Regions from separate parts of the Micromonospora sp. WMMD729 genome, predicted to be linked through region 1. Evidence: riboswitches for the same ligand, from Rfam matches in the RefSeq annotation. Region 1 holds a riboswitch; each other region holds the start of a gene.
The links. A riboswitch is a leader RNA that binds a small molecule or an ion and turns the genes downstream of it on or off. The one in region 1 is predicted to bind cyclic di-AMP.

Region 1 (2,254 bases):
GGGAGTTGACCATGGCGCAGCTCGGTGACGTGTTCGGGCACCGGCGCGGCTGGGATCCGCGCCGGCACCCGGTCGAGCAGGAGGTGCTGCTCATCCGGGCGATCCGGGACGCGAGGCTGGCCGAGCACCGGACGGCCGCCGAGCGCGAGCGGACGGCCTGGCGGGACGCGGAGGTGGCCGCCTCGTCGGCACGCGCCCTCGCCCAGGAGGCGTACGCGGCGGCGGTGCGGTCACGGCCGGTCGCGGTGCCCTCGCGCCGTACGGTGACCCGGGTGTCGCCTACGGCCGTGGCTGCACGCTGGCGTCCGGTCCGCGCCGGTTGAGCCCGATCCGTTATGTGAGGCGGGTCACCGGCGGCGAAAATCGGGCGACCGGCATCATCGGCGGCCATTGTTCTCGCGATTGCGGCGGCGTTCTCGGCGCCGTGTCCGGTTGTCGCCCGCAGGTGCCGGCGGAACCGGTTGTCCCATCGAGTCACGTCAGCGGCCAAACGCGCAGAAATTGCGGTGCCAAATGATGTTTACGCAGGTGAGAGCGGCTTGGCAGAGTGCGGACCGACCAGTAGTGTCGTCCCGTCCGGTGCGGTAACCGATCGCAACAGGCGACGCCGCGCCGACCCGCTCAATCGTGAACAACGAACCGGGGACCCACAGTAAGTCCGGGGTGAATCCGCGAGCCACGGCCCGCGGTAGGGCGATCTTCCCGCCCGAATCCGTCAGCTAACCCGGTAGGCGGTGACGGAAGGAGTTCCATCCTCGTGCAGCATCCCTCGCCCCCCTCTTTGTTCCTCCGCCTCCACGGCGTAGCGGTGTCTCCGCTCACCCGCCTCGTGACGGTGAGCTGACCCCCGGTCACCGCACTTCCCGCCCGGTCACGCCGGGCGTTCCCCTGAGCGGTTCATCATCCGCGGGCCACGGCCCGTGCGCTGACGCCTGCCCGGATACCGGTCGAGCCCCGGTGTGCCGCTCTCCCTGTGAACCGTGGAGGACCTCGTGAAGCACACCCTGAAGCGCCAGCTCCGTCGCCTGGCGACCGAGCGCCCGTACCAGATCGTCGCCGCCTCCGCCGCGGCCCTGGTCATCGCCTCTACCACCGGCGCCCTGGTCGCCGGTGCCGACGACGCCCCGGCCGGCTCGCGCACCCCGACCACGGTCGCCGAGATGCGCAGCGACACCGTCGCCTCCCGTGGCGAACTCCGGTCCGCGCCCCCGTCGGCGAGCGCCGCACCGAGCACCGCCGCCCCGGCCACCAGCGCCGCGTCCCCCGTCGCGAAGGCCACGAGCAACCCGGACCTGACCCGGAAGCCGACGCCGCCCAAGCCGCCCGCGACGAAGGTCCTGGACTACGACTACGAGGCGCAGAACACCTACTACAACTGCGGCCCGGCGGCCACCCGCAACGCGCTCAGCGCCAGCGGCATCGACCGCACCCAGGAGGAACTCGGCGCGGAGCTGGGCACCACCGAGATGGGCACCAACTCGGCCGAGGACACCACCCGGGTGCTCAACGCCGAGGTGAAGGGCTCCCCGTACCGCACCCGGATGTTCGCGGGTACCCCCAGCTCGGCCCAGATCGACCGCCTGCAGGCCGACGTCGTCAAGGCCATCACCGACGGTCGCGGCGTGGTGGCCAACGTCGTCGGCGACGCCACCGACACCAACGGCGGTTGGCACTCCTACGGCGGCGGGCACTACATCGCCGTCGTCGGCTACAAGGACAACGGCCGGATCGTGCGGATCGCCGACTCGGCGAACGCCGCCGACCCGGCCTACTGGATCACCACTATCGACCTGGCGAACTGGATCGCCACCCGGGGTTACTCCGCCTGATCGAGGCGCGGACACCCACGACGCCACGGGCGCCGTCCCCACGAGGGGCGGCGCCCGTGACGTTGTGCGGACCACGCCGCTGAACGGCTCTCGTACCGGGCCGGGAACCGTGGGAGACTGCGGCCGTGGTGGATGAATCGGGTGGTCAAGCCGGCCGTGAGCCGATCCTGTTGCTGCTGCACGGCATGGGGGCGACGGGTGACGTGTGGCTGCCCTGGGCACCTCTGCTGGAGCAGCACTGGCCCGGCCGGTGGCTGGCGCCCGATCTGGCCGGTCACGGCTGGTCGGCGCCGTTGGCGTCGTACTCCTTCGAGGGTTTCGCCCAGCGGGTCGCGCAGGGCCTGACCTCCGACGACCGCCTCGTCGTGCTCGGACACTCGCTCGGTGGTGTGGTCGGCCTGGCGCTGGCGGCCCGCGCCTCCGGG
Region 2 (2,254 bases), 680 kb from region 1:
TGTAAGGACGTCACGCTGCCCTCGTACTTCCGCAACCAGGCTCAGTCGATCATCAACAACCGGCCGTCCGGCACCGTCTCCACCTTCTGGGACAACGCGAACGCCACCGGCCTGCTCGGCTACCAGCACGCGTACGGCTACCGGGCGAACCTGGCATACGACACGGCCGCCATCGGGGGGACCTGGAACAAGCGCATCGAGGCGGTCCGGGTCTGCTGATCCGACGGCTGCGCGGGGGCGGGGCTCACCCGGCGCAGCCGCACCTGTGGGGGCCACCACGGCGCCGGCCGGAGTCCACGGGGACCCCGGCCGGCGCTGCGGGTGGTGTCAGCCCGGGTAGTAGCAGACGTTGGGGATGACCGGACCGCCGTTGACCCCGAAGATCGCGAAGCCCATGTAGGCGCGGGTCTGCGGGCCGTACTCGCCGTCCTCGGCGATGTTCGCGTACACGATGTCCTCGTTGATCTTGTGCTGGGCGTACCGGACGGCCTCGCGGGTCTTCGAACCGTAGTTGCCGTCCAGGGTGAGCGACCGCGAGTAGCAGTTGTTCAGCGCCTCCTGCAACACCAGCACCGCCGAGTTCGAGTGGCCGTAGCTGAGGTAGCAGCTCTTGTTCCCGGTCTGCCAGCCGACGGTCGGCACGTGCATGTCCGCCCCGCCCGGGTAGCCGCCGACCCGGTAGAAGGTCAGGCTGGTGCACGGGCTGGCCGCCTGTGCGGCGGCCGGCGTGGACAGGGTCAGGCCCACGCCGGCCAGTACGGCGACGAGGGTGGCCGCGGCGCGGCGACGGCCGGTGCGACTCTGCTGGAGCGCCATGGGTTCCTCCTGCGTGTGGGGTCCGGGATGGACCCGGTGCGCTTCGGAGCATCGCGATCGGTTGTCTACGGTTTCCTGTCCGAACGTCAATTCACCAGGTACGCGTCACACCGTGATCGGAATCGGTCCATCGTGGTCGGTGCACAGGTGAACGTCGTTCGCAACCGCTGGCCGGGGTGCCCCGCGCGGGCCGGTGAACAACTTCACAAGCGGTGGGCGACCGTCGGCGACCGTGCCTACCGTCGGTCGGGTCCGCCACCGTGGACGCCGCGACCGGTAACGCCAAATCCTGCCCCCGGTCGTCGGAAACAGAACCCGGGCAGGAGCGGGGGACCCAGGTTCCTCGGTGCATGTCACCTCGGGGTGAAGCCGCAGCGCGCGGCCGGGCTCCTCGGCCCGAACCCGACAGCTCACCTCGCCGGCGTGGAGGAAAGTTCCATGACGTCTGCGTACACCCCCCGTCATCGACGGGTCACCACCCGCCGCGTCGCCGTCGGCACCCTGGCCGTCGGCGCGGTCACCGGCGCCGTCGCCCTCTTCGGCCCGGCGGCCCCGGCCCAGGCCGGTGTCAACTGGGACGCGATCGCCCAGTGCGAGTCCGGCGGCAACTGGAAGATCAATACCGGGAACGGCTACTACGGCGGGTTGCAGTTCTCCCAGGGCACCTGGGCCGGCTACGGCGGCAAGAAGTACGCCGCCCGCGCCGACCTCGCCAGCCGTGGCGAGCAGATCGCGATCGCCGAGAAGGTGCTCGACGGGCAGGGCATCGGCGCGTGGCCGACCTGCGGCCGCAAGGGCGGCTCGTCGGGCGGCTCCGCGACGAAGTCCACCGGCAAGTCCTCGACGACGTCGACCGGCACGTCGTCGTCGTCCACCGCCGGCAAGGAGCACTCGTCGCGCGGCGACCGGCCGGCCACCCGTAACCACGAGCGGACCGCCCCGGCGGCCAGCGGTGACACCTACGTGGTCCGGCCGGGGGACACCCTGTCCGAGATCGCCGAGCGGCACCGGCAGAGCGGCGGCTGGCACGCCCTGTACGAGCGCAACCGTCAGCTGATCGGCGCGGACCCGGGTCTGATCCTCCCGGGGCAGCGGCTCGCTCTCTGACGTACCACAGGCGAACGCTCGGCCGGATCCCCGGCCGAGCGTTCGTTCGTCTGTGCGCTGTCTCCCGGGGGACGCGTCAGGCCGCCGAGGCGGCCGTCCGCGCGTCGCGGCGGGCCATCACGTCGGCGTTCCAGCCCCAACGCGGCGCCGGCGCGGCCGTCCCGGCCGGCCACTCGGTGTCGGCCTCGCCGCCGTCGGCCGTCCCGGCCGCGTCGGGGGTGCTGCGGGCCAGTCGCAGCGACTGCTCGGCGGTGGTACGCGCCGTGCACGGCCAGGACTGGCCGGCGCACTGGAGATTGCGGCAGTGACCCTCGTCGTCGGGCTCGTGCAC
Region 3 (2,254 bases), 1.7 Mb from region 1:
CCCCGCCGGACGCGGGACGGCCCTCACTCTGCGGGCGTCGATCAGAGCAGCGACATGTGTACGTGGTCGGTGTGGTTGGACGGCCCGCTGTACGACTTCCAGCCGGTCGCCGGGAACCAGATCTGCCGGTTCCAGATCACGTAGTAGATGCCGAGCCGGTCGGCGTTGCGGATGAGGAACGCGGCGACGTTGTTGCCGTACATTCGGGTGTCGTTGTTGTGCCACGGGCTGAAGCCGCTCTTCTGCAGCGACCAGTCACAGGCGCGGCCCTTCGGGTGCTCGTACGGTCCACCGTTGCGGTGGCAGCCCACGAACCGGTTGAAGCCGGCCCGCTTGACCTCCTTGTAGGCGTGCAGGGTGCGCGGCGTGACGCAGCCGGAGGTGGTCGGGTCGTCCTCGCTGCACGACTGGGGCTTCCAGTCGCCGTCGGCGGTGCGCCCCGGGCCGATCCGGGCGACCATCGACTTGGCGTCGACCAGGCCACCGGTGAAGCCTTCACCACCGACCAGGGCGAGAGACTTCTCCGCGTCGCGCTTGTCCTTCGCCATCAGCGCGGTCTGCTTCTGCTGCTCGCGTACCTCGGCGTCGAGAAGCAGCTTGGCCTGCTCGGCGCGGGCCTTCACCGCGTTGACCTCGGCGAGCTTCTTCCCGTTGACCATGTTCATCTCGTCGAGCGCCGCCGCCCGCTGGACGAACGAGTCCGGGGCGTCGCTCTCCAGCAGCATGGCCATCGCACCGATCCGCCCGGTCCGGTACGACTGGGCGGCGATCTGCGCGACCTGCGGCTCCAGCGCGGCCAGATCGGCCTTGGCCCGCTCGACCTCCACCGCCAGTTCGAGCTGCCGCTTCTTCGACTTGTCCAGTTTGGACTTCGCCGCCACGTAGTCCCGGTTGGTCTGCTCGATCACGTCGGTGAGCAGCTTGGGCTCGTCGGCCTCCTCGTGCCCGGACGGCGTGGGGGTCGTCGGGGCGGCGTGCGCCGGGAGGGGCCCGGCGAACACGGTCAGCGCAGCGAGCACGGCCACCACGGGCGTCAACCAGCGGCGTAGGGGTGCCGTCACAATCTTCCCTTCCGTCGACCGCCGACCGGGTTAGCTGACGGGTTCGGGGCGGAAGTGGCCCCTACCGCTGTCGCGGATTCACCCCACGTACCTGGGTCCCCGGCTCGCCGGTTGGCGATTGGGCGGTGGCACCGCAGGCGCCGCTGCGCGCCTTCGTCGGTGACCGGCAGCGAGGTTACCCGAGAGTCCACCGCCTGAGCTACGTCCTGATGCCGACTAAAAGCGTCATTTCGCCATGGCGTTGAGTGACCAGTGACGCGGTTCTCAGGGCGGGTGCCCGATCCGGTCACGCTGAGGAGTGTCACCATGCCGTATCCGTGCTCCTGTTCGGCTCTGGCCACCCGGTGGTGGCGGTGGATGGGGGTGTGCTCCGCTGCGGATCGGGCCCGTCGGCCCGACCCGCAGGCGGGGAACTGAGAGCGGCCAGCGCCTCCGCGCGGTCCGCGCGGGGGCGCGGCGCCGGGGCGTCCGCGTCGGTCGGGGTCGTCGATCCGGCTGCGGTCACCACCGCGGCCAGCCCGGTGGTGAGGGGTACGGCGGCGATCAGGCCGAGCGTGGCGACCGCGCTGCGGACGATCTCCTGGGCGAGGAACTCGCTGGTCAGGATCTGCCCGATGGGACGCGAGTCGGCGGTGAGCAGAAGCAGCAGTGGCAGTGACGCGCCCGCGTACGCCAGCACGATGGTGTTGACCGTGGAGGCGATGTGCGCCCGACCGACCCGGGTGGCCGCCCGGTAGAGCTGTCGCCGGCCCAGCCCGGGGTTGGCGTTGGCCAGCTCGGTGACGGTGGCGGCCTGGGTGACGGTCACGTCGTCGAGTACCCCGAGTGAGCCGATGATGATCCCGGCGAGCAGCAGGCCGCGCAGGTCCACATCGGACTGGAACATCGAGAGCGTGGTGGCGTCCTCGCTGCCGAAGCCGGTGAGCTGGGTGGCGGCCGTGGCGATGGTCGCGAGCACGCCGGTGAGCACCAGGCTGCCCAGGGTGCCGAGAACCGCGACGGAGGTCTGCGCGGTCACCCCGTGCGTCAGGTAGAGCACCACGAACATGATCAGGGCCGCGCCGACCACGGCCACCAGCAGCGGGGACCGGCCGGCGCCGATGGCGGGCAACACGAAGGTGAGCAGGATGGCGAAGCTGGCGGCCAGACCGGCGAGCGCGGCGAGGCCCCGCCACCGCCCGAACGCGACGATC

Region 2: linked by a shared signal. The riboswitch ahead of ACN263_RS12060 (transglycosylase family protein) and the one ahead of ACN263_RS09015 (C39 family peptidase) in region 1 are both predicted to bind cyclic di-AMP.
Region 3: linked by a shared signal. The riboswitch ahead of ACN263_RS01320 (coiled-coil domain-containing protein) and the one ahead of ACN263_RS09015 (C39 family peptidase) in region 1 are both predicted to bind cyclic di-AMP.

Annotation. Positions count from the first base shown of each region.
Region 1 is NZ_CP186059.1:1,962,335-1,964,588, forward strand. It holds gene ACN263_RS09010 (hypothetical protein) at 1-323, shown strand, start outside; cyclic di-AMP (ydaO/yuaA leader) riboswitch at 609-749, shown strand; gene ACN263_RS09015 (C39 family peptidase) at 981-1,829, shown strand; gene ACN263_RS09020 (alpha/beta fold hydrolase) at 1,955-2,254, shown strand, end outside.
Region 2 is NZ_CP186059.1:2,644,530-2,646,783, forward strand. It holds gene ACN263_RS12050 (peptidase inhibitor family I36 protein) at 1-219, shown strand, start outside; gene ACN263_RS12055 (peptidoglycan-binding domain-containing protein) at 328-816, opposite strand; cyclic di-AMP (ydaO/yuaA leader) riboswitch at 1,087-1,255, shown strand; gene ACN263_RS12060 (transglycosylase family protein) at 1,255-1,923, shown strand; gene ACN263_RS12065 (hypothetical protein) at 2,000-2,254, opposite strand, start outside.
Region 3 is NZ_CP186059.1:287,723-289,976, forward strand. It holds gene ACN263_RS01320 (coiled-coil domain-containing protein) at 42-1,061, opposite strand; cyclic di-AMP (ydaO/yuaA leader) riboswitch at 1,066-1,196, opposite strand; gene ACN263_RS01325 (YibE/F family protein) at 1,363-2,254, opposite strand, start outside.